DNA from 2 places in the Clostridium lamae genome. Region 2 is predicted to be linked to the other one. Evidence: predicted binding sites of a transcription regulator. Region 2 holds the regulator's gene; the other holds the start of a gene.
The links. Region 2 encodes CtsR, which represses protease genes until heat stress. Its sites were predicted from a motif close to AAGGTCAANNAAGGTCAAAT; they were not measured.
Positions count from the first base shown of each region.

Region 1: the regulator CtsR is predicted to act here: its motif matches at 7,051-7,070, upstream of clpB (ATP-dependent chaperone ClpB).

Region 1 is NZ_JASCQJ010000004.1:18,606-34,290, reverse strand. Features, by position in the region: gene QK892_RS03280 (YkvA family protein) at 1-182, shown strand, start outside; gene QK892_RS03275 (ribonuclease H family protein) at 206-1,150, shown strand; gene QK892_RS03270 (YtxH domain-containing protein) at 1,238-1,411, shown strand; gene QK892_RS03265 (helix-turn-helix domain-containing protein) at 1,752-3,053, shown strand; gene QK892_RS03260 (transcriptional regulator) at 3,072-4,328, shown strand; gene QK892_RS03255 (helix-turn-helix domain-containing protein) at 4,896-6,962, opposite strand; gene clpB (ATP-dependent chaperone ClpB) at 7,135-9,735, shown strand; gene QK892_RS03245 (VOC family protein) at 9,930-10,307, opposite strand; gene QK892_RS03240 (Dabb family protein) at 10,336-10,626, opposite strand; tRNA gene QK892_RS03235 (tRNA-Arg) at 10,787-10,863, shown strand; tRNA gene QK892_RS03230 (tRNA-Lys) at 10,868-10,943, shown strand; tRNA gene QK892_RS03225 (tRNA-Gly) at 11,033-11,107, shown strand; gene QK892_RS03220 (class Ib ribonucleoside-diphosphate reductase assembly flavoprotein NrdI) at 11,422-11,769, shown strand; gene QK892_RS03215 (hypothetical protein) at 12,257-13,987, shown strand; gene QK892_RS03210 (hypothetical protein) at 13,999-14,286, shown strand; gene lepB (signal peptidase I) at 14,289-14,846, shown strand; gene QK892_RS03200 (DUF7601 domain-containing protein) at 14,934-15,685, shown strand, end outside.
Region 2 is NZ_JASCQJ010000044.1:9,717-25,401, forward strand. Features, by position in the region: gene disA (DNA integrity scanning diadenylate cyclase DisA) at 1-651, opposite strand, end outside; gene radA (DNA repair protein RadA) at 668-2,035, opposite strand; gene nagB (glucosamine-6-phosphate deaminase) at 2,277-3,002, opposite strand; gene QK892_RS15585 (GntR family transcriptional regulator) at 2,999-3,721, opposite strand; gene QK892_RS15590 (hypothetical protein) at 3,855-4,016, shown strand; gene QK892_RS15595 (glutaredoxin family protein) at 4,155-4,382, shown strand; gene QK892_RS15600 (NADP-dependent glyceraldehyde-3-phosphate dehydrogenase) at 4,510-5,967, opposite strand; gene QK892_RS15605 (glutaredoxin family protein) at 5,980-6,204, opposite strand; gene trxB (thioredoxin-disulfide reductase) at 6,245-7,189, opposite strand; gene QK892_RS15615 (ATP-dependent Clp protease ATP-binding subunit) at 7,387-9,822, opposite strand; gene QK892_RS15620 (CtsR family transcriptional regulator) at 9,887-10,342, opposite strand; gene QK892_RS15625 (MBL fold metallo-hydrolase) at 10,490-11,146, shown strand; gene QK892_RS15630 (4Fe-4S binding protein) at 11,164-11,334, opposite strand; gene QK892_RS15635 (heavy-metal-associated domain-containing protein) at 11,433-11,636, opposite strand; gene QK892_RS15640 (PSP1 domain-containing protein) at 11,650-12,555, opposite strand; gene QK892_RS15645 (DNA polymerase III subunit delta') at 12,558-13,493, opposite strand; gene QK892_RS15650 (cyclic-di-AMP receptor) at 13,508-13,837, opposite strand; gene tmk (dTMP kinase) at 13,928-14,557, opposite strand; gene QK892_RS15660 (sigma factor G inhibitor Gin) at 14,568-14,783, opposite strand; gene QK892_RS15665 (zinc-binding metallopeptidase family protein) at 14,928-15,685, shown strand, end outside.

The DNA.
Region 1 (15,685 bases), on a different contig from region 2:
CATTTTTTGCATTAGAAAGAATAATAGCTGATGTACCAATTAAAATAATATTAGAGAATTGGGAAGGTAAAAGTGATATTGTTTTTGTAATAAGAAACATTATAGAATATGTAGTAAACTTTACCGGTGCTAAAAATGTAGAAAAGATTTATAACTTTATTGAGGAAGTTGTATCATTATAAAATAAATCAAAGGAGTAGAATGCATGGCAAAGAAAGTTTATGCGATTAAAGAAGGTTTCAATTTTGCTACTAATGAAAAGGTAGAAAATTTAATAGTAGATACATGGGCAGAATGTCAAAGGTATATAAAAGGAGTTAAAGGTGCTAAGTATAAAAGCTTCGAGGATATAAATGATGCCAAAGCATTTTTATCTCAAGGAGATGGTATGTTAAAGAAAGGTGTAGATAGATATCCAATGGATTGCTTACATATTTATGTAGATGGTAGTTATAATGTTACTACTGAAAGATATGCCTATGCTTTAGTAGCAGTCAAAGATAATGTAATTGAGTATGTGGAAAATGGAAAGAGCGAAGATAGTTCTAGTAAAAGCATAAGACAAATTGCTGGAGAATTAGAGGCGACAGTTAAAGGTGTTGAATATGCATTAAGACAAAATGAAAAAAAAGTAGTGATTTTTCATGATTATGCTGGAATAGCTCACCATGCTACTGGTTTTTGGGAAAGAAAAGAGCAATCATCTATAGATTATCATAATAAGATGAAGAGTTTAATTGATAATGGTATAGAAGTTATTTTCGTTAAAGTAGATAGCCACACTGGAGACTTATATAATGAGATTGCAGATGAAAAGTGTAAGGAAGCTTTAAATATTGATTCTAACTATGAATTTTATAAATATCTTAGAGATAATAAAATTTATGTTTCTAATAATTTAGTAAAAGAACAGTTAAAGAATATTGCAAGAGATAGAGAAGATAATATTATAAGCATTAATGAAGAAAGTAATGTAGTTTTACAATCTATAGATAACGAAGAAGCTTTAAATACTAATAATGATGAAAATAACGAAATAATTAATAAGTTAAATGATATATTTAAAAATCTTTCTAAAGAGAAACAAAAAGATGTATTAAGTTATGCAGAATATCTCTTAAATAAAGAAAATAAAAATAATAATAACTAGATATTTTATTAAAATGCTCATTTCATGAATATAAGATCAAAATTTGCAAATAATAAGCTTATGAAAATATTTATGAGGTGATAATAAATGTTAAATACAATTAAAGGAATGGCAGCAGGTGCTGTAATAGGAGTAGCTATAGGTGCCGTAGTTTTTCCACAATTAGATAGAAGAACTAAAAGAAATTTAAAAAGAGCTGGCAAGAGAGCATTAAATATGGCTGAAGGTGCTTGCGACATAATGATGGGATATATGAGATAAAGATTCTATATCAAAATGATTAATCATTTTGATATAGAATCTTTTTTTACAGTGACTAATGTCATATAAAGTTATTAATAATAGTAAAACTATACTATAAAATTATAAATTGTTAAGGAAAAATTTGAAATTTATAGTGATTTTATTTAGTTTAATGTTATAATAATTAAAAAGAAAATATAAAAAATATTTTCATTTATTTGATAATTTGACGAAAAAAGAGAATTAATAGTTTATTCTATATAGAATAACTATGAAATTTAGATAAAATATGATACAATTTTTAATAATAGAAAAGATTAACAATATTAATTTTTGGGTATGAAAAGGAAGAGTAATGATGGAAATTCTTGCATTAGGGGAAAAAATAAAAAGAAGACGAAAAGAATTAGATATGACTCTTAAGGATTTAGCTGGTGATAGAATTACTCCAGGTCAAATTAGTTTAGTCGAATCTGGAAGGTCTAACCCTTCTATGGATTTACTAGAATATCTAGCAGGAGCATTACAAACTTCAGTTGAATATTTAATGGAGTCAGAAGAGACACAAGCAGAAAAGATAAGTATATATTATGAGCAAATTGCCGAATCTTATATTTTATCAGGTGATTATATTACTGGAGAAAAATATATTGAAAACGCTTTATATTATGTTGAAAAATATAATTTAGAGTATAGAAAGGCAAAGATTATATATTTAAGAGCAAAAATATATAACGCTAAAGGAGAATATACTTTAGCTCAACAATTTTTCTTATCTTCAAATGTAATTTTTATTAAGAATAATAACTACGAAGAAATAATTAATACATTTCTTAACTTAGGGAAGATAACATTAAAACAAAAAGCATTTCATTCTTCAAGTAGTTACCTAAGACAAGCAGAAAAGGTATATCTAGATAATAATATAGGGAATGATTTTTTACTTGGAGAAATTTATTACTATATGGCACAAGCCTATTTTAATATAGAAGATCTAACTAAGGCTATGGATTATTCATTTTTAGCTAAGAGTAAGTTTGAGCAAGTAAGAAATAGGGAAGAATATGCAAAGACACTATTATTAATTTCAGAAGAATATAATATGAAGGGTGATTTATCAAATGCTATTAAATATTCCGAAAATGCATTAGAGGTATATAAAGAGTTAGATGAATTAAATAATATATCTGAAATTGAAAATAATTTAGGAAAATTATTCTATGAGTTTGAGAATATCGAAGAATCCTTCAAGCATTATGAAATATCAAGGGATATTAGAATTAGAAGAAAAGATTCTAAGTTAGTTAGTACATTAATGAATATTTGTGAAAATTACATTAAGTTAAAGGATATTTCAAAATGTGAAAGCATATTGGTAGAAATGAATTCATACTTAGAAGAAGGCGATGTAGAAAGCTTAATTGATATAAATTTACTATGGTATAGAATTTATATTTTAAAAGAATTATTAAAGGAAGCTGAATATGTATTGCTTGATACATATGATTTAGCTAAAAATAATAATTTACAAAAACAGGCTGGACAGTTAGCTATAATGATAGGTAAGTATTATATAGATAATAAAAAAGAATTAGAAGCGGCTAAATATTTAGATGAAGGAGTAAATATCTTTAGGAAGATAGGCATACTTAAAAATTAATTCAAGCGGGGGATTAAAATGGAAATATTATCAACTGGCGAAAAAATTAAAAGGGCAAGAGTATATCAAGGGATAACTTTAAAAGAATTGTGTGGAGATAAGGTTTCTATATCTAAAATGAGTTGCATAGAAAATGGAAAGATCAAGGCTGATAAAGATATCTTAGAATATGTATCAGGGCAGCTTGGACTTGATTACGAGTATTTAGTAAGAGATGTAGAAGAGCAAATAATAAGCAATCTAAAATTAATAAATAGAGACTTAGTTCCCGATGAAGAAATGGATAATGTTATTAATCATAATTTGAGTTACGCCTTAGAATATTCCTATAATGATTTGGCCTTTGAACTTATTCATAAGTTGTTTAACTATTATGTTAAGAAAAATAAAGTTGAAAATATACAATTAATCATATCTCAATATTATGATTTATATCAAAAGAATAATACTCGCGAGAATACTATAACTTATTATGTTGATATGGCCACATTCTTCTATAGTATTAAGGATTATAATGAAGCAATAGATTACTATAATAGGGCAAGAAGCCTTATTAAAGATGAGAAGAACTTTAATAAATCAGATTATGCATATATTTCTTATAGAGAAGGTAAATCTTTTGAAAAGTTAGATAGATTAGAAGAAGCATATAATTCTTTAAAAGAAGCTTTGAAATATATAGATAGTATTGAGAAAGATTTAGATAAAGGTGATGTATATCATAGTTTTGCAACTGTTGGTATTAGACTTAATAAAGATGGAGCTGAAAAGTATATTAGTCTAGCTTATGATTATAAAAAAGAGAAGGCAACAGTATTAGCAATTGCAAAGGGGAAGAGTGGAGAAAGTTATTTCTACGTTAATAATAGAGAAAAAGCAATTCAAGAAATTATGGAGGGCATAGATTTATTCCCTACAATCGATGAAAAGAAATATGTTAGATTTTTAAATAAATGTATTAAAACTCTTTATGAAAATAAAGAATACGATATTGCATATGAAATTACAGATAAAGCTTTAAATTCTGCAATTAATAGTACGGATATAGCGTTAATTGAAGAAGCATATTATTTTAAAGGAATGATACTTCAAAAGAAAGAACAATACATACAAGCTGAGATGTATATGAACCTTTCACTAGATTCTTTGTTTAAATTTGCAAATAAAGATAAAAGGCATGAAAGATATTTAGATATGGGTGAAATGTATTATAAATTAGGAGATGTTAAAGACTCACTGAAATATTTTACATTAGCAATGAATTTAAAAAAATAGTAAATCGTATATAAAAAAATGAAAGCTTATGAAGAGATTAATTCTTTAATTAATAACTTCATGAGCTTTCATTATTTATATTAATAAGTAGTATATTTAAACAGCGTTATGGAACCTTATAATAACAAATAAATTTTATTTTTTCAAAGGGTGGAAAAATGAAGATAATATATTTAATAATGAATATTTTGAAAATACGCTAGGTACAAAAAATAGTCCTCTCATTAAAATCAATCCTTTCTAATAATAATAACCGCTTAACTTATAGTTAAAGTATACTTAAAATTTAATTAGATTGCATTGACTTAAATGTTTAGTTTTAGGTACATTTAAGTTATTAACAAAATTTCCGATATATTGAAAAAGTACAAAGAAACCAAAATATTTGGTTTCTTTGTACTTCTATTGATATTTATTTAAGGTTTTAGTACATTTATTAATTTTTATGGAACTTTTATTTTCTATAATTCCGAATGAAATGAGGAATTATTACCTTCAGAGTAGAAGTGGATAAATGTTATATGACTGCGACTTGGAGCTTGCGAGGTCGCAAGGAATAACATTTATCTACTTTATGTTTTTGATTACAATAAGTTTAGCATCATAACCTTTAAGTTCTGTAATTATATTTAGAATTGTATTTTTCTTAGAATAACTAAATTCTATCTTAGGAAAAGAAGCTTTGTGTAAAATTTCCTTTTCTTCTTTATTTAATCTATCTGGTGAGCCCATAGACAACCAATAGTTATAAGAAGACCCAACTCTTTCGCTTATTTCATAAGTTATTATTCTAGAAGATTTTTTTATGTTTTCAATATTTAATGATATTTTCTTTTTATAGATCTTTCTTTTACCACGTTTAGTAAAGATACCTTCAAAGTTTTGTAATTCTTCTAGTTCATCAGTATATGAGTAAAGCAATATACAATACTCATCATCCTTTTTAGTTACTATTAATCCGTTATCTATAGTAACAATTTCATCGCCCAATTTACTAAGTAAGTAGTAAGCATAATAAGAAGGTTTTCTAATTCCCATATCATTTACTAAACCAGGAGCACCTATGAAAACTTCATTTGTTAATCTTATTTCTTTTTCTAGGACATCAAAGGCTCTTAAAAAATTTAAAGATTTTTTATTAAATATTGTATTATGGATAATGAATGGCAACATATATGCTGTGTCATAGATTTTATTTAAACTCTTATCGCAAATAAAATCTTCTTCTATAACATCTATGTCATATTCATCAATTAAAAATTTTAATAGAGCACTCTTTAATTCTTTATCTATTATAGGAGTAAACTGAAATTTAAATTCAGTTATATCAATATAATCTATTTCAGAAAAATATTCGAAGAAACTAGTTAATATATGTTTGTATTTTTCAAGAGAGAAATTAGGATTATCTATTAAAATAAGTGGCTTTAAATCTATATAGTCTAAAAATTCAATAACACTTTTAGCTTTATTCCAGTTATAGAAATCAGCTTTAGGGAAAACCCCCATATCATTATTAAACATATTTTCGAATCTAACATATTTAAAATGAAGTTCATCCTGAATTTCTTCTAATATATCCTTATTGTCTTCCAATAGTAAATCAAATGCATCGTCAAGATTGATTATCTCTCTAAAGTCTTTATTAAGTTCACCTTGACTTTCATCCATATTCACATGAATCTTCCATAGCTTATTTTCATAATTGAATCTTTCATAATCATCTAGTTCTGATGAAAGATATTCTAAAGCATCCTCAATTTTTAAAATTTCAACTTTTTTGATTTGTTCAAATTCTTCTTCTGTTAATTTATTCTTTTTCCTATATTGAAGAGGAGTACAACCGTAGTAATTCTTAAAATTCTTATTTAAATATCTTACATGAGAAAAACCAACTTCATCAGATATATCTGAAATACTTAAGTCACTATCTAATAAAAGCTTAACAGATTCTTCAACTCTAGTTTGATTAACTAAATCAGTAAAACTATTTCCAGTTGCATATTTAATCTCATGAGATAGATAATGTGGACTTAAGAATTCTTTCTTAGCAATTTCTTGTAAAGTAATATTACTATCATAATTATTAAATATATATTTAGAAATTCTATGATATCTAGCTAATTGTTCAGTTTTTTCTTTTAACTCTTCTTTTTCATAAGTTAAGTAATGGAAGTTATTTATAAGATGATATAATAAGTCTATTAAAATGGATTCGATTTCCTTATCATAATCATCAAGTTTTTGTACAGCTTCACATAAAAGTTTAGCTAAGAAATTTCTCAGCAAATCATATTCTTCACCATCTTGAGCACCATCATCTGTTGAACTTGTATAAAAGAAAATATTATTTATATCCTTATAATACTTTTCAAAGAAGTAAGGATCTATATTGAAGATTAATACTCTGTTATCTTCATCGCTATAAATTCTATGTGCTTCATCAACATTTATAATCTCCATTTCCCTTTCTAATACTTCAAAGGAATCTGCATCTACATTAACATTTATACTTCCTCTTAAAACATAAAGTATTTCAATAGAATTATGCCAATGTATTGGATATTCCTTTATATTAGCATATGTTATTTTTATAGGAGAGTCTGGTGGATAAACTATATATTCCCTTCTTATAAAAATCACCTCCCTTAGTAATAATTAATAATTTAATTATATCCTATTTATTAGAAAATAGAAAAGTTTTATAAATTTTTAAAATATACTTTGACTTTCTTTGACTTTTGTATTATTATTTATATTGTAGATAAAATAAAGATATAAAGTGGTATATGAAGGAGTGAAGCACATGAATATTGATAAAATGACATTAAGAGTTCAACAAGCATTAAATGATGCTAGCATGATTGCAGTAAAGTTTAATCACCAACAAGTAGAACTAATACACTTATTTACATCATTAGTAGAGCAAGAGGATGGACTTATACCAAACATATTTACTAAAATGGGCGTTAGTGTTAAATCGATAAATGATGATTTAAATAGAATTTTAGGAAATATGCCAAAGGTTTTAGGTGAAGGTGCAAACTCATCTGGAGTGTATGCTACTAGACAAATAGAAGAAGTATTAGTAAAAGCTGAAGATTTAGCTAAGAAATTTGAAGATTCATATATTAGTGTTGAGCATGTAATGCTAGCTATAATGGAAGTTGATAAAAATGGTGAAGTAAAGAAATTACTAGATAAATATAATATTAATAAAAAAACATTTATGAATGTATTAAAAGAAGTAAGAGGAAATCAAAGAGTAGAAACTCAAGATCCAGAAGGAACTTATGATGCTTTAGGTAAGTATGGTACTAACTTAACAGATCTTGCTAAAAAGCATAAATTAGATCCTGTGATTGGTAGAGATGAAGAAATAAGAAGAACTATTAGAATTCTATCAAGAAGAACTAAAAATAATCCTGTATTAATTGGAGAACCTGGAGTTGGTAAAACTGCTATAGTTGAAGGTTTAGCTGAAAGAATCATTAGAGGGGATGTACCAGAAGGATTAAAAAATAAGGTTATATTCTCTTTAGATATGGGTGCATTAATTGCTGGTGCAAAATATAGAGGAGAATTTGAAGAAAGATTAAAGGCTGTCTTAAAGGAAGTGCAAGGTAGCGAAGGAAGAATAATATTATTTATAGATGAAATTCACACAATAGTTGGAGCAGGTAAAACTGATGGAGCTATGGATGCAGGTAACTTAATTAAGCCTTTACTTGCAAGAGGAGAATTACACTGTATTGGTGCTACAACTTTTGATGAATATAGGCAATACATTGAAAAGGATAAGGCTTTGGAAAGAAGATTCCAACCTGTAATAGTAGAAGAGCCAACTGTAGAAGATGCTATATCAATTCTTAGAGGATTAAAAGAAAGATTTGAAATACATCATGGTGTGAGAATTCATGACTCAGCTTTAGTTGCAGCAGCAAAGTTATCGCATAGATATATACAAGATAGATTTTTACCAGATAAGGCAATTGATTTAATTGATGAAGCTGGAGCAATGATAAGAACAGAAATAGATTCTCTTCCAACAGAGCTTGATAATATTAGAAGAAGGTTATTCCAATTAGAAATTGAGAAGGAAGCTCTATCTAAGGAAAAGGATGAAGGTTCTAAAAAGAAATTAGAAGCTTTGGAAAAGGATATTGCAGAACTTAAATCTGAAAATGATGCTATGACAGCTAAATTTGAAAAAGAAAGAGATGCAATAGTTAATTTAAAAGACTTAAAAACTAAGCTAGATGAAGCAAGAGGAGATTTAGAAGCTGCTCAAAGAAATTACAATTATAATAAGGCAGCTGAAATTCAATATAGCGTAATTCCTGCTTTAGAAGAAGAAATAAAGCAAAAAGAAATTGAAGTAAAAGAAAATTACGAAGGTGCTCTTTTAAAGGAAGAAGTAACAGAAGAGGAAGTATCTAAAGTTCTTTCTAAGTGGACTGGAATTCCAGTTACTAACCTTTTAGAAGGGGAAAGAGAAAAACTTTTAAGACTAGAAAGTGAAATGAGCAAGAGAGTTATTGGCCAAGAAGAAGCTATAACTGCTGTTTCAAATGCTATTCTTAGAGCAAGAGCAGGATTAAAAGATGCTAATAAGCCAATTGGTTCATTTATATTCTTAGGTCCAACAGGAGTTGGTAAGACAGAACTTGCTAAGACATTAGCTAGAAACTTATTTGATTCTGAAGAAAGTATTATAAGAATAGATATGTCAGAATATATGGAGAAACATTCAGTTTCTAGATTAGTTGGAGCGCCTCCAGGATATGTTGGATATGATGAAGGTGGTCAACTTACTGAAGCAGTAAGAAGAAATCCATATAGTGTAGTATTATTTGATGAGATTGAAAAAGCTCATGAAGATGTATTTAATATGTTCTTGCAAATCTTAGATGATGGTAGATTAACTGATAATAAAGGAAAAACAGTAGACTTTAAAAATACTATTATCATTATGACTTCTAACATTGGTAGCAGTTATCTTCTAGAAAATAAGAGTGAAGATACTGTAGATGAAAGTATTAGAAATCAAGTTATGAATGAAATGAAGTTAAGATTTAAACCTGAATTCTTAAATAGAGTAGATGATATAATTATGTTCAAACCATTAACTGAAAATGGAATTAAGAAGATAATAGATATTTTCTTAAGAGAGATGTCAGATAGATTAAAAGATAAAAATATAAATCTTAAAGTTACTGATGAAGCTGAAACAATTATGGCTAGAGAAGGATATGATCCAGTATATGGAGCAAGACCTTTAAAGAGATATATTCAAAATACCTTAGAAAATACTTTAGCTAGAAAAATTATAAAAGGTGAAATTGGATATGGTTCAAATGTTGTAGTTGATGGAGAAGAAGAGCAAATTGTAATTAAGAGTGAATAGGGAATAAGTAATAAGTAATAATTAATAGAGAAGAAGTAAGAGTATTAGTGGAAAGTTAATAGCTTAGGAATGAAAAAATGAAAGAATGAAAAAATTAAAGAATGAAGAAATAAAGAATAAAGGTCTAGCTGATGCTTGACCTTTATTCTTCGTATTGGGTTAATAATATTAATTAAAGGAATAAATTAATTTTTCTACTGACAAACACCTAGTGGATTATCATCTGGATCATAGAAAGTAAAGAATTTAGAATCTCCTTCTTCATCTATTGGATTTACCTTAACATTCTTTTCAAGTAAGAACTTGTGAGCCTCTTCTATATTATGAGGAATAAAATTATAATATTTTCCTACACCAAAATTATTATTTGGGAATTTCATTGGTTGATGATTTAAAGTTTTTACAAGACAGACTACTGTTTGAGATTGTTCTGAAATTTTTAATACAGCTGCTTCTTCTTCAATGTACAGCAGTTTAAAACCAAGTATTTCTTCATACCAATTTGCTGATAGTTTAGGGTCTTTTACTGGAATAAAAACTCCTTCCATTCCCATCAAAAGTGGGTTTGTCATTTCTTAACGCCTCCCTAAAAATATATAATTAGATTTCAAAATCAATACAGGCTCTATCTACTTTAATAGTAGCTAAAAATCTTGCGAATTCTAAGTGCTCTTCACATGTTTGATATTCATCTAATGTTTCTACACTTTCAAAATCAAAAATTAAAGCTACATCGTAATTAGAAGCTGGTGTATTTTCAACATTTCTAACTACGTTGAATTTTTTTATTGTAGATAAATCTCTTAGCTTTTCTATTTCTTTAAAGAAATCATTAATATTTTTTTCTTTGTTATCATCTTTTAATGTAAACATACATATGTGTCTTATCATTATATATCCTCCATAAATTTCTATTTATCTTTTAGGTTTATAATAACATAACTTTACAATTGGTAATAGTTAATATTTTCTTAGAGAAATTTTAATTTAAATAAAAAAAGCTGTTGACAAGATACGACAAATTGGTTATTATATTTCTCGTGGAAAAGATGCGTGTTTAGCTCAGCTGGATAGAGCAACGCCCTTCTAAGGCGTGGGCCAGGAGTTCGAATCTCTTAACACGCACCATCGTGGTTTACTAGCTCATTCGGTAGAGCACTTGACTTTTAATCAAGGTGTACCGGGTTCGATTCCCGGGTAAGCCACCACATTCTTTTGGAATTTTGAGAGAAATACTTTTAAAAAATAGTATTGACCAAATAACTATGATATTATATCATGGAATGGTAAGTAGTATGCGGAAGTGGCTCAATGGTAGAGCGTCACCTTGCCAAGGTGAATGTTGCGGGTTCGAGTCCCGTCTTTCGCTCCAATATATCCGTGCAAATGTGATTTGTACGGATTTTTTTTGTGTATAAAAATTTATAGAAGATTTTAAAAAATTATATATCAATGTATTAAAAAGGTTAAGTGAAATGAGGAAATTCTAGTGTTTTCAGTATTATTTATAATATGTGTATTATAGTTATAGTAGTAATTTATAAGATAAGAATGAACAATTAATATATGATTGAATGAAATTGAATTTAAGAAGATTAAATTTTGCAAAATAATTTAAAAGTTCTTACAATTTCATTTTTTTATGGTATAATAAGTTAAATTAATACATAAAAAGGAGATGAGGATATGCTAGTAGTATATGATAGCAGATTCGGCAATGGAAAAGCATTTGCCGAAAAATTAGGAATGCCAACCCAAAGTGTTAGTGAGGCATTAAATGAAGAATGTGTTCTTGTTACACGTAATGAAGGATTTGGTCAAATTACAAAGATCACAAGAGAATTTTTAGATAAAAATAAAGAGTTAGTTCGTGGAGTTGTTGTAAATGGTAGCATGGATAAACATGCTGAATCATATTGTTTTGCAGCTGACAAAATTGAAGCTGAATATGGAATTACTTGTCTTCGTAAAATTGATGGACAAGGAACAGATGAAGATGTAGAAGCAGTAAAAGCAGCTATTAATAATCTGTAAAAAGTATGAATTAACTTATTTTAAAAGTGAAAGCTAGATATAGGAATAACCTATATCTAGCTTTTTTGTTATTAGAAAAAGCTAGATAAGATGTAGAAAAATCATGGAGAAACAGTAAAAAATGTATAAATTATAGTCAACAATAATATAAATAATATTCAAAATATAATGTCAAATCGTTGACTACAATATATAATAGCGGTATAATTTAGTAAAAATGGTGGTATAATTCAATAAAGACAGTGATATAATTTAATGAAAATAATTGTCAATTGAGTTTTTAAAATTGAGATTAAATCACTATATAATCAGAATAATCTCTGTAAATCTGTTGGAAATGAACATATTATCTCCATATAACTACTAATAAAATTGCTGACATAAGAAATGGCGTTTAATATGATTTTTTTCCGCGCAGATAATTTGGCATTTTTTAATGATGCTTAATAATGAAGAGGTAATACAGTAGGTCAGGAGGGTATAATTTATGAATACAAGATGTGGTATGAAAAGAAAGAAAAATACTACAAGATGGCTAGCAGGCTTGCTTATAGTAGCTTTAACCATAAGTAGCATATTGTTACCTGGAAGTGGAGTTTCTGCAAAAGCAGAAAACCTAGATATACAAACTACTTCAGTAGAAAATCTAACTTCTGATACTGATGATAAAGAGGATCTGAATGGGAACACAGCTGACAATGCAAATTTGGATTCTAAGATTACTGATGATGAAAATATAAATAGTAAAACTTTAAATAATGAAAAACAGAAGACTAGAACAGTTGATAATAAAAATATAAATAGTAATATTACTGATAATAAAAGTTTAGATTTAAATACTATTAATAATAATCAGAATATTAGCACTATTACTGATGAAAATTTAGACAATAAAAAAAATAATTATAGTTCAAATTATAATGAAGAATCAACAGTAAATTCACCTATATCTACATTAAGTGAAGATGAAATTGAGGCTTATGCTAACGAATCTTACACAGCAGAAAACTTCTTTGAAGCATCAATGCCTAGTACCAATGGGCATTATGAGGCAAAAGGTATTTTTGTAGATTCTAATGGAAATGCTACTCTAGTGCTTAAAGTACAAAAAAATAGCACTATCAAAGAGATAAATTATGTGAAGATTAATAATACAAAGGTAGAGGTTACAGATGAATATTCCCCTATAGAAATAATTAGTGGTGAAAGTACTATCACAATTAATCTTCCAAGCGGTAATAAAAAAGAAGTTTACAGCAAAAATGGTTTCATATTAATTGATATAGGAAGCTTTAATGGTATTATTAATGAAAATGGAAAATTTACTTTGACTGTTAAAACAGGAGCTGGTGGCTGGGACATAGATGGTTTGGAAGTAAGCGTTAATATTAACTATAAAATAATAAAAAATGCCAATGTAACATCAGCAAAAATAGGAGATAAAATCACATATACCGTAACGGTTTTAAATGAAAGTGATATAACTCTTTATGATATTAAAGTTATAGATAATATTCCAAATGGAATAAAAATAGAAAGTGTAAGAATAGGAGATAGTATAGAAGCACCTAAGATTGAAAATAATATATTGATTTTAGAAGAAGGACTATCTTTATCTAAAGATAAATCAAAATCATATATAATTGTTGCTACTGTAGAAGGGGAAAATATCCCGGGAACAATTACTAATAAAGCTACTATGACAAGCAATTCATTTTATCCAAAATCAGATACAGCTGATGTAACAGTAACTAAGGATGTAATTATTAAGAAGGTAGTAGCAGGGAATATGGGTGATACTACAAAAGAATTTAACTTTAATGCTATTGTTAAGAAAAACAATAAGGAATATAAGAATGTTTCATTTAAATTAGGGCATAAGGGAATATTTGATGAGCTTATAGAAATTCCAGCTGATGCTATTATTATATTGTCAGAATTAGATGCAATTAAAAATGAAGGCGAAGATGATTATGATTATGATGTTACTGTCTCTATAAATGATGAAGAATTCACAATGGAAAATGGGGTATGCACTATTGAACTTGGGGAATATGATACGGGAATCGTTAATATTACTGTAACTAATACGAAAAATGTTGAAATCGATACTGGAGTTATATTAGATTCCTTACCTTATATAGCAATTTTAGTAGTTGTGATTATTGGTGGTGGAATATTCTTTATTAACAAGAGAAAGAAGGAAAATGACATTTAGGAGGCTTATAGATGGAAAAAGTAATAGATAAAACTTCTAATAATTCTACAATAACACCACTTAACTTCGAACAAGAAATTATTATTGAATGGATTAAAAAAGTACAGTTTAAAAAGAAATTCTTAGGTGGAGTAAGTGAAGAAGATGTATGGAAGAAGATTACAGAATTAAATAATATGTACACTATGGCTCTTGTTGCAGAAAGAGAAAGGTATGATGCTCTCCTTGAAGAACATGGTATTTTGCATAGAGAAAGTATTTTTTCTAATGAAATATATACCTCTGTGGAGGAAGCCTAGAAATGGTTAATGCAATCAATAAAGAGACAAACATAGACGAAGTTATTAAAAAAAGAAGAAATGATTTATATATAAAACTTGAATATAGAAGTTTAGTTACTAGAGTTATTTTATTGATAATTGTAGGTTATATATTATTTTCACAATTCTTTTTAATTACGCAAGTTACTGGAAATGGAATGTTTCCTGCAATAAAAGATGGTGACTTAATAATTGGGTTTAGAGTACAACAGAAATATTCAAAAAATGATGTTATAACTTACAAATACAATGACTCTACTTATCTTGGACGTATTGCAGCCTGTGAAAATGATGTAGTAACAATAGATGATAGTGGAAAGCTAATTGTAAATGGCACAATTCAAGATGGAGGAATTATGTATCCTACATATATTAAGGAAGAGACAAATTTAGAATACCCTTATAGGGTACCTAATGATTCTGTTTTCGTGTTAGGGGACTATCGTACTCAAACTGAAGATAGTCGTGATTTTGGATCAATATCTATAAATGATATTGAGAGTAAAATTATTACGATTCTACGAAGAAGGGGATTGTAAGTTAAAAAATTAAATTGTATGTTTCTCTCTCTCATTAAAATGGGAGTAACATAAATAATAAAATCAATTTTTGGGGAGGAAGAAGTTATGAGGAAAATTTTTACATTTATTTTATCATTAGTTATGGTATTAAGCATGAGTACCATTGTTTTTGCAGAAGGAGAAACTGGAACAATCACTAACGGTGGTGAAAAAACTATAACGTTTAATAAGATATATGATTTGGTTAATAGTGGAACTAGTAGTCCTTCTGAAACAATTACTTTTAAAATTAAAAACCATGGAATGACTGATACGACTGAAACTATAATGCCTAGCTTTGAGAAGGGTGAGTATTCATTTACTACTGTAGAAGGAGTAGTAACTAACGAATTCTCTATAGATTTACCTACTTATTATAAGGTTGGTAAATATACTTACGAGATAACTGAAGCTGTTGGAAATACTGCAGGTGTTGATTATAATGAAACATCATATTATTTAGTTGTTACTGTTAGTAAAGGAGATGAAGGTTTAATTAGAACTACAGCTCTACACCATGGAGACACAAATAACAAGGACAATAAGGTAGATGGTATTAATAATACTTATTCTGCTGGTAGCTTAGCAATTAGCAAAAAAGTTACTGGTAATATGGGTGAAACAGATCGTTATTTCGCAGTAAATGTTACTTTAAACGCTCCAACAAATAAGGACGTTAAGAGCACAATTTCAATTAGTCCGACCTCTTATAAAAATATTGCAGAAGACGGTACTATAGAAACTAATCCTACTAGCATTACTGTTGGAACTCCAACTACTTTCTATTTAAAAGATGGTGAAACAATTACTTTAGGTAA
Region 2 (15,685 bases):
GATTAATCTACCTTCATTTCCAAGTTCAACTATATATCTTTTTATTTCTTCTACTACTCTCATTACCATTTCAGTTCTTTGTATAGCTGTGACTACATCAAAAATAGTTGTCAAATCTTGATACTCTAATAAATTAAGATTGTTGATAACTCTATCTAATACATTTACATACTTTTCTAATGTCTGTATTGCTTGATTTGCCCTTGCAAGAATTATGCTACTCTCTTGAAGAACATATTTTAAATCACCTTTATATATAGTTATTATATTTCTTCTTTGAGAAATTGCTATAACTATATTTCCAGTTTGTTTCGCAACTCTATTAGCTGTTCTATGCCTAGTACCTGTTTCATACGTTGTCAAAGTATAATCTGGTACTAGCTGTGTGTTTGCATAAATTATTTTTTTTAAATCACTACTTAATACGATAGCCCCATCCATCTTTGCTAGCTCATAAACATATGCTGGTGAGTATTCTGAATTAATATTAAACCCACCATCAACTATATTCATTACTTTTTCGTCATCGCCTATAACTATGAGGCCTCCTGTTTTAGCTCTTAATATATTTTCTAATCCTTCTCTTAAAGCTGTTCCAGGACTCATAAGTTTTAATATACTTTTTATTTCTTCATCATCTTTTATCCTCATACACTCACCCAATCTGCTAGAAAATCTTTTTTATAGCCTCTCTTAAATTGCTTACACCTATTATATTTATGTTATTATTGGTAACCTTATCCTTATTTCTCTCTGGAATTATAGCATTATTGAACCCCATCTTTTCTGCTTCTTTAATTAACCTTTCACAAGAAGTTATAGGTCTTATTTCTCCCGTTAAACCAACTTCTCCTATTATAACTGTTCTTTCAAGTTTTAGCCCCATATTCTTTACACTTGATAAAAGAGCTAAAGCTAATCCTAAATCTCCTGTAGTTCCATCTAAATTAAGGCCTCCAACTACATTTACATAAACATCATATTTATAAAAAGGTACTCTTAATTTTTTTTCTAATACTGCTAATATAAGTCTCAATCTTTGATTATCTATACCTATAGCCGTTCTACTTGCTAAGTGAGTATTACTTTCACTTACTAAAGCCTGCATCTCTACTAATATAGGTCTAGTTCCTTCCATAATTCCTACTACAACAGAACCTTCTTGATTAAAATTAGTATCTTCAAGGAATATTCTCGAAGGATCATATATTTCCTTTAATCCTTCTTCGGCCATTTCAAATACACCAATCTCACTAGTAGTACCAAAACGATTCTTCATAGTTCTAAGAACTCTAAACTCTTCTGTACGTTCACCTTCAAAATATAATACTGTATCTACCATATGCTCTAATACTCTAGGCCCTGCAAGCTCACCTTGCTTAGTAACATGGGCTACTATAAATAAAGGTATGTTTTGATTTTTACCTATTCTCATTATGGCATTAGAACATTCTTTAACTTGTGATACACTTCCTGGTGCTGAAGTAATGGATTCCTTGTATACAGTTTGAATAGAATCTATAATTACAAATACAGGTTTTATTTCATTAATATATGCTTCTATTAAATCTAGATTAGTTTCAGATAATATATAAAGTCCACCTGCATCGACTCCTAACCTATCTCCTCTAATTTTAATTTGTTCTTCAGATTCCTCTCCAGATACATATAGAACCTTTCCATAAGTTTTAGAAATAGAATTTGCAGTTTGTAAAAGAAGGGTTGATTTACCTATACCAGGATCACCTGATATTAATGTTAAGGACCCTCTTACTAATCCACCACCTAAAACTCTATTTAATTCCTTAAGGCCAGTGTTATATCTTTCCTTTTCTCCTGACTTTATATCTCTTATGCTCTTTGGCATATTTTCTATTACTTTAATATTATTAACTTTAGACTTTATTTCTTTATGTGTTTCTTTAATTTCTTCTACCAAAGTGTTCCATTTATTACAATCTGGACATTTTCCTAACCATTTAGGGGACTCATATCCACATTCTTGACAAACAAACATGGATTTAATCTTTGCCATATAATTTACCACCAATTCTTTTTATTTTAATGTAATTATTTTTATTAAATAATATATTTACTATATCATAACAAAACATAAAAACCAATTTCTATAAAATATTTTAATAAAATATGAATTAAGTGACTTATAAAAAGAGATTCGCATTGTAACTTTTATATAAATACTAGAAAATAAAAAAAGAACTACAATAATTACATTATTGCAATTCTTTTATATAACTAAACATTATTTTTAAATTTTATAATAATTTAGCTGCTGCTTCATCAACAATTACTATAACATCTCTATGCATTTGTAGCATTGATGCAGGCATCTTAGTGCTTATTTTTCCATTTACCATTGCTTTTACAGCTTCAGCTTTAGATTCCCCACTTGCTATAACTATTATTTTTTTAGATTTCATTATTCCACCAAGTCCCATTGTTAATGCAGTCTTAGGAACTTCATCTATTGAATCGAAGAATCTAGCATTGGCTTCTATTGTATCTTGAGTTAGACCAGTTAAGTGAGTTCCAGATACTAAGATTTCATCTGGTTCATTGAATGCTATATGTCCATTATTACCAATTCCTAATAATTGAATATCAGTACCACCTAAATGAGCTATTTTTTCATCGTAGCTTTTACATTCTTCTTCAATATTTTCAGCTAATCCATTTGGAACATAAGTATTCTTCTTATCTATGTTTATGTGGTTAAATAAATTCTCATTCATAAAATATCTGTAGCTTTGAGGATGATCTCCACTTAATCCAACATATTCATCTAAATTAACTGTAGTAACCTTAGAGAAATCTATTTCTCCTTCTTTATTCATTTTTATTAACTCTTTATACATACCAATTGGTGATCCACCTGTTGCTAATCCTAATATAGCATTCGGATTATTTCTAACTACATCTGCCATTTCACCAGCAGCTACTTTACTTAATTCATCATAATTCTTCGTTACTATTACCTTCATCGTATTTTCCCCTCTCTTCTCGATATATTTACTTCTAAAATAAATTTATCTGATCTATATATAGCTTCTTCTAAAAATATTAGCTTATTATTAGAATCATAAGTTTTACTAATAATTTTTAGCATCGGCACTTGATCACTCACACTGAATAATTCTTTTAATTCATTATTCATAATAACTGACACAATTGAGGATTGAGAATAATCTACTTTATATCCAAAATCATCTAAAATCTTAAACAAAGATCCCTTTAACATATCTTCATCTATATATCCACAGTAATCTACAGGTATATATACTTTCTCTATCGCAACACATTCATCGTCGACTATACGCTTTCTAATAATCTTATATAGTTCGTCTAAAGAAAAAATATCTGCACAATCTTCTGGAGTAGGAATCTTTTTAAATTCTACTATTTCAGATCTTAAATTTTTACCCATTTGCTTTACTATTTCACTAAAGCTCATCATATCCTTTTGCTTAAAAGTTTGCTCGCATACAAAAGTTCCTTTTCCTTTTATCCTAAGAAGCACTCCTTCTTGCACAAGTTCACCAATAGCTTGCCTAATAGTCATTCTGCTAACTCCGTATATCTCACAAAGCTCTCTTTCACTTGATATACATTCCCCCGGTTTCCATACACCCTCAGAAATCTTAGAAATTAAATCATTCTTTAGTTGATAGTACACAGGAATTGGGCTACTTTTATCTATCATTATTAATCCTCCTAAAAATATTATATTAAAAATAGTTATAGATGTCTAGACCAGTTAATTAATTTCTTAAATACTTATAAAAAAATAAATTTTCGGAAAAAATAATTACATATTCAAAAAAGGAGCTGATATTATGTTTAATAAAAGTTATTTTTCAAATATGCCTCCCAAAAATGTGATACGTGAAGATAACTCCAAAAATTTATCAGAAGAACTATTCTCTATATCTAAAGACGACTCTCTAGATAATATGATTCTTAACTCTAATTTAGATAATCAAAATATAATTAAATAATTTATTTACATAATATAATACCATATTCTTTATTTTTTATAAAATATGATATTATTATTGATATTAATTCAAAAATGGTGTACACTTTATGTTAAATAATATTAATTATCTATTGATAATTAAAAGGAGGTTTAGCAAATGGTTAAAGTTTATAGTACAAATAGCTGTCCATGGTGCGTAAAAGCAAAAAATTACTTACAATCTGTAGGTGTAGCATTTGAAGAATTAAATGTACAAGAAGATATGGTTGCTAGAGATGAAATGATAAATAAATCAAAACAAATGGGAGTTCCAGTTTTAGATATAGATGGTACTGTTATAGTTGGATTTGATAAAAATGCTATAGATAAAGCATTAAACAGATAGTAGAATATCTTAAATCAGATATATGCTGAAGTTTATTTAATAATTAAACTTTTATAACGTATAATCATAAAAAAGAAGTAGTTATTTATAACTACTTCTTTTTTATATAGATAAAATTATATACTTATTATTTACCTATATTAATAACAGTTGCTTTTGGTCTTGACATAGCTTCTATTGAATATCTTATACCTTGTGTTCCAATTCCTGATGCTTTTACACCTAGGAATGGGAAGTGGTCTGGTCCTCTTTCAGTTTTATTATTTACTTGAACTGTACCAACCTCTAATTTATCAGCTACATAGAAAGCCTCATTAATATTTTCAGTAAATACTGCTGATTGTAATCCATATTCTGATTTATTAGCTATTTCTATTGCTTCATCTTTATCTTTGACTCTTATTATAGGTAGTACTGGACCAAATGGTTCTTCCCAAGCTAATCTCATATCAGTTGTTACATAATCAAATAATGTTGGGTAAATTAAATTTTCTTCTCTCTTACCTCCAACTAATAAATGAGCTCCTTTTTCTCTAGCCTCATCAATAAGTTCCCAAACGAAATCTGCTGACTTAGTATCTATTAAAGGAACAACTTCTGCACCATCAATTGGATTTCCAACCTTCAACTTTTCAACCTTTTCTTTAACTTTTTCAACTAGCTTATCTGCTACTTCTTCTACAACTAGGATTCTCTTAACAGCTGTACATCTTTGTCCTGAATATGAATATGCCCCAGCAACAATATTAGAAGCTGCTAAATCTAAGTCTGCATCTTTTAGTACAATAGCTGCATCCTTTCCACCAAGTTCCATTAATAATGGTACCATGCTAGTTATTTTTGAAATTCTAGTTCCTACTTCAGTACTTCCAGTAAAGTTTATAAAGTCTATTGAAGGATGAGTTACTATATAATCACCTATTTCACTACCTCTTCCTGTAATAGTATTTAATACTCCAGCTGGAACTCCTGCCTGTTCAAATATTTTTGCTAAATATAATCCACAAAGGCTTCCTTGAGTAGCTGGTTTTAATACTACTGAATTACCAGCAATTAAAGCTGGAGCAATCTTTGAAGATGCTAAGTTTACTGGATAGTTAAAAGGAGAAATAGCTAAAACTACACCTAATGGTTCTCTAGTCACTAGAGATATTTTATTTTTCTTAAATCCAGGGAAACTATCTCCAGGAATACTTTCTCCTGATAGATTTTTAGCTGTATCAGCTGTAAATCTAATATAATCTGCTGATCTTAAAATTTCTGATTCACATGACTTCTTATCTTTTCCAATTTCTCTCATCATTATATCTGACATTTCATCAGCATTTTCAATTAATAAATCAGCAGCTTTATATAATATTTCTGCTCTTTTATTCACCGGAACATTTTTCCAGGGTTTTTGAGCTTCCTTTGCATTACTTATTGCAAAATCAACTTCTTCTCTTGTCATAGCTGGAACCTTACCAACTACACAATTTCCAATTGGCGAATAAATTTCTATAAATTTATTGCTATCACTAGTTATCCATTTACCGTCTACTAAATTCTTGAATGTTAATTCTTCACCTCTTATACAATTAAACATTTTATCCCCCTCTTATTTCTTTGCTAACTCTATTTTATTTTTATCAAATCCAACTATAATTTCTCCATTTATGTCAATTACAGGAACAGTTCTTTGTCCTGAAACCCTAAATACTTCTTCTCTATCTTCATGTTTATCAGCTACGTTAATTTCTTGATACTCCCATCCCTTCATATCAAAGAATTTTTTTGCCTTTATACATCCTGGGCACCATGATGTTGAATAAATTTTTATCATAAATATCGCTCCTTACTACGTTTTATTATTAGTATAATTATTATTTTCTATTTTTCTTTTTTTCAACTATAACTTTTTCTGCTTCTAATGCCGCTATAGTTCCATCAGCAACTGCTGTTGTAATTTGTCTATATTCTTTTTCTCTTACATCTCCAGCTGCAAACACACCACTAACATTTGTTCTAGTGCGTTCATCAGCTTTTATATAACCACCTGATGTTAATTCAATATAGTCTTTAAAGTGAGCTGTCTTTGGTTCAGTTCCAATAAATCCGAATATAGCATCCATAGCCATTTCTTTTTGTGATCCATCCTTTGTATTTTTTATTATAGCCTTTTCTACAAAGTGCTCTCCTTCAACATTAACTAAATCTTCATTAAATAATACTTCTATCTTTGGGTGATTCATAACTTCTTCAATAGTAGCCTTTTCACCTTTGAAATAGTCATATCTTCTTATCATATATACCTTAGTAGCAAACTTAGTTAAAAATAAGGCCTCTTCTAATGCTGAATTACCACCACCAACTACTCCTATTATTTTTCCATCATACATTGCTCCATCACATACTGCACAGTAATGTATTCCCTTACCTGAGAACTTTTCTTCATTTGCTATAGGTAATTTCTTTGGAACTGCTCCAGTTGCTATAATCACTGTATCTGTCTTATATATATAATTATTAGTTTCAATAATCTTTTCATCTCCACTAAAATCAACTCTTTCAATCATATCAAACTCGTCGATTTCCGCTCCAAGCTCTTCCGCCTGTTGTTGCATTAAATCTGCAAGTTCAGCTCCTGAAACTTTTTTAAAGCCAGGATAGTTTTCAATTGTATAACTATTTCTTACTTGACCACCTAATATTTGATCTTCTAATAAAAGCATATCTAATTTTGCTCTTGTTGCATATATAGCAGCAGTTAAACCTGCAGGGCCACCGCCGATTATTATCAATTCTTTATATTTAACTTCTTTACTCATTATTTTCTCCTTCTACCCCCTAGGGGTATATTCTTTATATTAATTATATGCTTCTAAATTTCAAAATGCAACTTTTTTTTAGGTAATAATTCTTATTAATATTATTTTCTTTACTCCTATTTATTATAGACTATTAAAAAAATATTATTATATTAAACAAAAGGAAGATCCCCCCCAAAAGAAAACCTTCCTTTATATTATGAGATATGCTTAAAATAAAGTTCATCTCCATTACAATAAACTTCTAGTTTATCTCCACCTTTGATGTATCCCTTTAGCATTTCATCACTTAATTTATCTTCTAATTCCTTAGCTATTATTCTTCTTAATGGCCTCGCTCCATAATTTATGTCTATTCCTTTATTAGCCAAAAACTTCTTACTTTCTTCATTTAAATTAATTGTTATTTTTCTTTCCTTAAGTTTATTTATAGTATTATTTAACATCAGGTTAACTATCTTCATTACATCATTATCCATTAATTTGTGGAATACTATAACTTCATCTACCCTATTAAGAAACTCTGGCTTAAATTGCTTTTTAACTTCTTCCATTATACTTTTTTTCATATTTTCATATTCATTGCTTTCATAATTTTTCTGACTTATAAAACCAACTGAACTTTGTTTTTTAATATCATGAGCCCCCACATTAGAAGTCATTATTATTATTGTATTTTTGAAATTTACAGCTCTTCCCTTACTATCAGTTAGCTTTCCATCTTCCATTATTTGCAATAAAATATTAAATACATCTTGATGTGCCTTTTCTATTTCATCCAATAAAATAACAGAATATGGGTTTCTCCTTACAGCTTCTGTTAATTGTCCGCCTTCTTCATATCCAACATATCCTGGTGGCGCTCCTATAAGCCTTGATACAGAATGCTTTTCCATATATTCTGACATATCAATTCTTATTAAATTTTTTCTATCTCCAAACATAACTTCAGCCAAAGTGTTTGAAAGTTCTGTTTTCCCAACACCTGTTGGTCCACAGAAGATAAATGACCCAATTGGCCTATTAGGATCTTTTAGGCCAACCCTAGCTCTTCTTACAGCTTTTGAAACTGCAGTTACTGCTTCTGTTTGACCGATAACTCTTTCCTGAAGAACATCTTCAAGCTTTAAAAGTCTTTCTGATTCTTCTTCAGTTAATTTTTCTAAAGGTATTTTAGACCATATGGATACAACTTTTGCTATTTGTGTTCTATTCACAACATTACTAAAATCAGTATTATTGTAGTTAATAGTCAATACACTTAGTTTATTTTTTAGTTGCTTCTCCTCATCTCTCAAATACGCTGCTTTCTCAAAGCTTTGACTTCTAATTGCACTTTCCTTATCTCTTGAAACCATATCTAAATTTTTTCTTAAATCTCCTATTTCTGGAGGAGAAGCAAGATTTTCTATTCTAACTTTCGCAGATGCTTCATCAATTAAGTCAATGGCTTTATCTGGCATAAATCTATCACATATATATCTATCTGATAATTCTACAGCAGCCTCTAAAGCTTCATCCTCAATTTTTACCATATGATGAAGCTCATATCTTTCTCTAAGACCCCTTAGAATTTCAAGGGTTTCTTCTTTGGAAGGTTCATCTATCGTTACAGGCTGAAATCTTCTTTCTAGAGCTGAATCCTTCTCAATATATTTTCTATATTCATCAATAGTTGTTGCTCCAATGCACTTTATTTCTCCTCTAGCTAATGCTGGTTTTAAAATATTTGCTGCATCAATAGCACCTTCTGCTCCTCCTGCCCCAACTATTGTGTGTATCTCATCTATAAAAATTATCACATCTTTAGAATTTATAATTTCATCCATAACTTTCTTTAGTCTATCTTCAAACTCTCCTCTATATTTAGCTCCAGCTATCATAGCTGTTAAATCTAAGGATATTATAGATTTATCTTTTAATGTATCTGGGACTCTTCCATCAATTATCATTTGAGCTAATCCTTCTACAACAGCAGTTTTTCCGACTCCTGGTTCTCCTATTAAGCATGGATTATTTTTATTTCTTCTACATAATATCTCAAGTATTCTCTTATTTTCATTATTTCTTCCTATAACCGGGTCAATTTTTCCGTCTCTAGCTAAAGTTGTTAAATTCTTACCATATTGATTTAACATCGGAGTCTTAATTATGCCCTTCTTTTTATCATCTGTATGTTTTACATCATTTAAATCACTTTTATTAATATAATTTATTAATTCATTTTTCATTGATTTTAAGTCTACTTTTAAATTTGAAACTATAGTATAAGCTATACTTTCAATATCATCTAATATTGCTAGTAATATGTGTTCAGGATTTATATAATTTTGATTATAAATCATCGCCTTAGATAGACTATCATCAAAAATCCTTTTTGTCCTAGGATTTAAAAGCATTTCTCCTATTGATATATCTACATCCCCAAATCCTAAGTATTCTTCTATTAAATTTCTAACTTTATCTATTGTAATTCCACTAATATATAAAACTCTATTAGCAAAACCACCTTCCTTTAATATGCCTAAAAGAATATGCTCCGTTCCTATATACCCATGCTTAAAATACTGTGATTCCTTTTGAGCTTCTACAAGTACTAATTGTGCTCTTTCTGTAAATTTACCAAAAACCATAAATACCTCCATACCCTATTGCTAAATTACAACTCACAGACAAACTATAGATATATAACATACTTTATGATAATACAACTGCTAAGATTCCTTTTAACATATCTGCTCTTAACTTATTTTTATCTTCAACAGATGCTAAGGTCCTATCATTTAAAGATATCTTTATAATCTCAAATTCTTTATTCGAAATAGCTTTAGTATCCTTTAAATGATCTAAAATAGATAAAGCATTTCCATAAGTTATGCTTTCACCTATTGAATTATTAATTAAATTTAATCTTTCAGATTTATCATCGTATGTTATTTTTCTAATAACTATATAGCCTCCCCCGCCCCTTCTACTCTCTATTATATATCCCTTTTCATAAGTAAATCTTGTTGTTAAAACATAATTTATTTGTGAGGGTGCACAGGAAAATTTATCTGCTAATTCATTTCTCTGAATTAAAACTTGCCTTTCTCTTTCTTCATTTAAGAGATCTTTTATAAAATTTTCTATTGTATCTGAAATTCTTGCCATAAATTCACCTTCTTAAACTTAATTTTTAATTTAGACCTTCTTTGACTTTGATTATATATTATAAGTCTTAATATGTCCAATATTAAATTTTAATATAGAATGAATTATATACTTCCATTTGTTTAAACTATAAATGAGGTGATTAATATGGAAATCAAGTGGATTGGCCATTCTAGTTTTTTAATAAAAAATAGTTTTGGGAAAAAAATTCTGATTGATCCAATACAAATACATCCCTATATACAAAAGTATGATTTAAAACCAGATATAATTACTTTTAGTCACTCTCATAATAATGAATTTATTAATGAATATATTTATAATAATTATAAAATTATTAATTCTGCCACTCACTTTGAAAATGATCATTTCATTATCGAAGGTTTTCAAAGTTACAAGGATGATTTTTCTGGTTTTAAAAGAGGTGATAATATTATTTATCTTTATGAAATTGATGGATTCAAATTATGTCACCTAGGCTCTTTAGGTCATTTACTAGATAGAAACTTAATAGATAAATTAAGTAATTTAGATTTTTTATTCATTCCGATTGGAGGTCATTTTTGTCTAGATGGGTATTTAGCTTCAAAGATTGCTACAACTCTAAAACCTAGATATATTATTCCAATGTGTTTTAAAACTTCATCAGAATATTTTTATTTAGATGGCCCATTAAAATTCTTATCTTCTTTAAAAAATATAATTTCTTATGATACTAATACCTTATATACCGATGACTTACCAACTAATAATAATTCAACTGTAATACTTTTAAAGGAAAATAATAAAGAACCGCTAGTTTAGCGGTTCTTTATGTAAAATTATGCTTGTACTGGAGCTCCTACTGGACAAACATTTGCACAGTTTCCACAATCTATACAAACATCCTCATCAATGATAAATTGAGTATCTCCTTGACTTATAGCATCAACTGGACATTCTGCAGCGCATGCACCACAGTTTATACATGAATCTTCTATTTTGAATGCCATAATCAGCACCTCCTAATATTATGAATTTATTTCCCCTCTATTTTAACACATAGATAAGGATTTTTAAAGACTTCTAAATAATTTAAGTTTATTATATTTTAAATCACACTATATCCGAGTTCTTCGACAGATGTTACTATTTTATCTAAAGCTATTGTTTTATCATCATAAACAAGACTAACTTCCTTTTTGCCTAAATTTACTTCACAAGCAATAACTCCTTCATTCTGAGCTATAACATCTTTAATACTAATCACATCTTCATTTGTGTTAAGATTAGATATCTTTAGTAGCGATTTCATTTAATCCCCCCCTTTAATTTTCTTTTATAAGATCTTTTATTAACTTTTTATCTTCAGGTGACTCTATTTCAAGCTTAATATCTGATTCATCTACAGAATCCTCATATCCGCCCTCTACAAGTTCTACATCCTCTATTTTAAATTCTTCTATTATTTCTTCGTCTCCACGTTTATATTTAACTTTTACACTTTCTTTAACAGTGTTATTACTAACGACTTCCCCATTAGACTCGCCAATATTTACAATAGAGCCTGCCTTTGGTAATCTCTTTCTTATATCTTCATAGGTACTTTGCTCATAGTTTAAACAACACATAAGTCTTCCACATATACCAGATATCTTTGTCGGATTTAAAGATAAATTTTGTTCCTTTGCCATCTTTATTGATACTGATGCGAAGTCTCCAAGGAATGTTGAACAACACAATGGTCTACCACACGGACCTAATCCGCCTAGCATCTTAGCTTCATCTCTAACACCTATCTGTCTAAGTTCTATTCTTGTTTTAAAGATAGTTGCTAAATCTTTAACCAGTTCTCTGAAATCAACTCTTCCATCTGCAGTAAAGTAAAATATAACTTTATTATTATCAAAAGTATATTCTACATCTATTAATTTCATATTTAATCCATGTTCTTCTATTTTTTTTAAACATATAGCCAAGGCATCTTTTTCTTTTACCTTATTTTCATTATGTTTATTAACATCCTCTTCTTCTGCAACTCTAATGACACTCTTTAAAGGAGCCACTATATCTGATTCAGGAATTTCTTTAACTCCTATAACACATTCCCCAAATTCTATTCCTCTTGCTGTCTCTACAACAACAAAGTCACCTCTTTTTACATTTAATCCATTTGGATCAAAATAATATATTTTACCGGCTTTTTTAAATCTAACGCCAATTACTTTTATCATTGTTAAACCTCCATAAAACCTATAAGCATAACTCTAATAGTTAATTGAAAATTAGAATTGCTTTGCAAAGATCTTCTAGCTTCTCCTATTTTATCAATGATATTATTAAGTCTCTTATAGGACATTTCAATAGCTATTTTTTTTATACTTTCAATTTTATCCCCATTTATCAGTCCTGTATAATCATTAATTTCCTTATATATTATTATATCTCTTATAAAGGAGGCTAAAATATTTAATATATCTTCCCTTTTATCCTTATAGGATACTAGACTATTTTCAAATTCTAAAAGTTCTCTAGTATTGCCCTTAGTTAAAAGAAATAATAAATCATTTACAGTATTTCTCAAATCTTTCAATGAAGAGTCCCTTAAGAAAGCTTCTGCTTTCCCAGGTATCCCTTCACTATAGGCAACGGCAGCGTTAACTTCATCTTGGCTAAAGCCATCATCATTTATACTATCTATATAAAGTCTAATTTCCTCTTTAGTTAATGGAGCTAACTTGTAAATTTGGCATCTTGATTTTATAGTATCTAATATAAGTTCTAGACTTTCGCATAATAATATTATAAAAACTCCCTTTGGGGGCTCTTCTATGGTCTTTAACAGAGCATTTTGTGCTTGCACTGTTAACTTGTTTCCATCATAAATTATAATAACTTTTTTATCTCCCTCAAATGGTTTTTTATTTATTTCTTCAACAATTTCCCTGATATCATCTACACCAAATGAAGATTTTTTGCATCTATAGCTTATAATATCTATATAGTCTTTTTCTTCAAATTTACCTAATATATCTCTAGCAAATTTATTTGCTAGGTTACTTTTTCCAATACCATTTTCTCCAACAATTATATGTGCATGGGAAATCTCATCTAAGTCTATTCTTTTTTTAAAACTATCTATTATATTCTTATGTCCTATAATCTCTCCCATTACACCCTCCTATTTTAAACTTTAATAAATTGATCAACATCTATTACAAATATTGTTGCTCCCCCAACTTCAACTTCAATTGGATAAGACATGTACATATCAATATTTCCTGTTATAGGAGTTGGAGTCGTAATAATTTGCTTTCTAGTTTTACAAATATCTTCTACAACATCTATAACTGTTTGAACTTTATCTACTTCTACACCTATCATTAAAGTTGTATTACCAGCTTTTAAGAACCCTCCTGTTGATGCTAGTTTAGTTACTCTAAATCCAGCCTCAGTGATTGCGTCAATTAAATCTAGTGCATCATCATCTTGTACCATAGCTATTACTAATTTCATATTGACCCCTCCTAAAAATAAATAATCCCCTTATTAACATTTTATCACAAAAGCTGTATAAATTGAGTAAAATTTTATTATATATATTTTTTATTCTATGAAACTCATTATTATATCTTTAGTTTCATTAAAAACTTCATCTATTGACTTTTCTGCATTAACTACTGCAAACTGATTTTTATTACTTTCTACCAATCTATAGTACCCTTCTCTTACCCTATTATGAAAATCTAATTTTTCAAGGTCTAGTCTATTGACTTCTCTATCCTTATTTTTTTCTATTCTAGATAAGCCTACTTCTGGAGATATATCAAAAAGTATATTTAAGTCTGGCATATATTCACCTATTGCAAATTTATTTATTTGAAATATTTCCTCAACTGGTATTTGTCTTGCATATCCTTGATATGCCAATGAAGAATAAATAAATCTATCACATAAGACTATTTTTCCTTTTTCTAATTCTGGAATGACTCTTTCTACCAAATGCTGTCTTCTTGCTGCTGCATATAATAAGGCTTCTGTTTTTCTATCCATATTAGTATTTTCTGTATCTAATATTATGCTTCTGATATCCTCTGAAATTTTAATTCCACCAGGTTCTCTAGTTTTAATACACTCTATTCCGCTTTTTACTAAAAAATCATATATTCTATCTAATGTCGTGCTTTTACCAGAACCATCTCCACCTTCGAATACTATAAATTTTCCTCTGTTCATTTTAATTACCTCATGCTATTAAATTATATTTACTTAAAAGCCATGTTTTAATTCTTTCCTTATAAAAATCATATTCTATATCATTGATGTTTATGTTAGAAATTATATCGTAGCATTCATGACAAAATAAGCTTCTATTTATAATTATATCATCTATATATATTCCTTTACTACAAACGACACATTTATTTTTATCATTATCTATTGTCTTATTTTCTAATTTCATCCTTTATCACCCCCTCTTAAATTCATATTATTAATTCTCACCTTCTATATCGCTTTTTATACTTTACATAAAAACTCATATTTTATAAATAATTATTGAAGTTTATGGGAAAGTTAAAGTTATGATAATTTGGGAGGAATAAAAATGAAACAAGAAATGATTAGCTACATAGAAAAGAATAAGGATGCTTTAAAAGAATTAAATAAATTTTTATATGATAATCCTGAGAAAAGCTATAATGAATTTAATTCATATAATTATATTTGTAATATGTTAAAAAATTATAATTTCGAAGTAGAAGAAAACTTCCTAGAATTAAAAACATCATTTCGTGCTTCTAAAGGGAATGGTAGTCCTAGAATTTGTTTTCTATGTGAATATGATGCTATCCCTAATGATGGACATATAACTGGACATAATCTATTAACTACAACTTCAGTTGCTGCAGCATTAGCATTAAGCTCTATAATTGAAAAGGTCGGTGGTTCTGTTACTATTATAGGTTGCCCTGGAGAATATCTTGGCGGAACTAAATCAGTAATGGTTAAACAAGGTGTTTTTGAAGAAATAGATGTAGTATTAATTGCTCATCCTGATGTTGTTACTTCAGAAAGTGGTAGTTCTTCTGCAATTATTCCACTAAGTATAAAATTCATTGGGCATAGTGGCCTTAGCTTTTTGAATAAAGGTACGTATACTTCATTAGATGGTGTACTTCTAACTTTTAATATATTAAATTCTTTATTAAAAGGATTTCCAGATGATGTTGAAGTAAATTCTATACTTTCAAACGGAGGCTTTACCCCACTTCTATTACCAATCGAATCAGAAGCTAAATTTTATATAAGAGCACCTGAAATGGATATTGCTAGAATAGTGGAAAATAAGCTAAGAGAAATTGC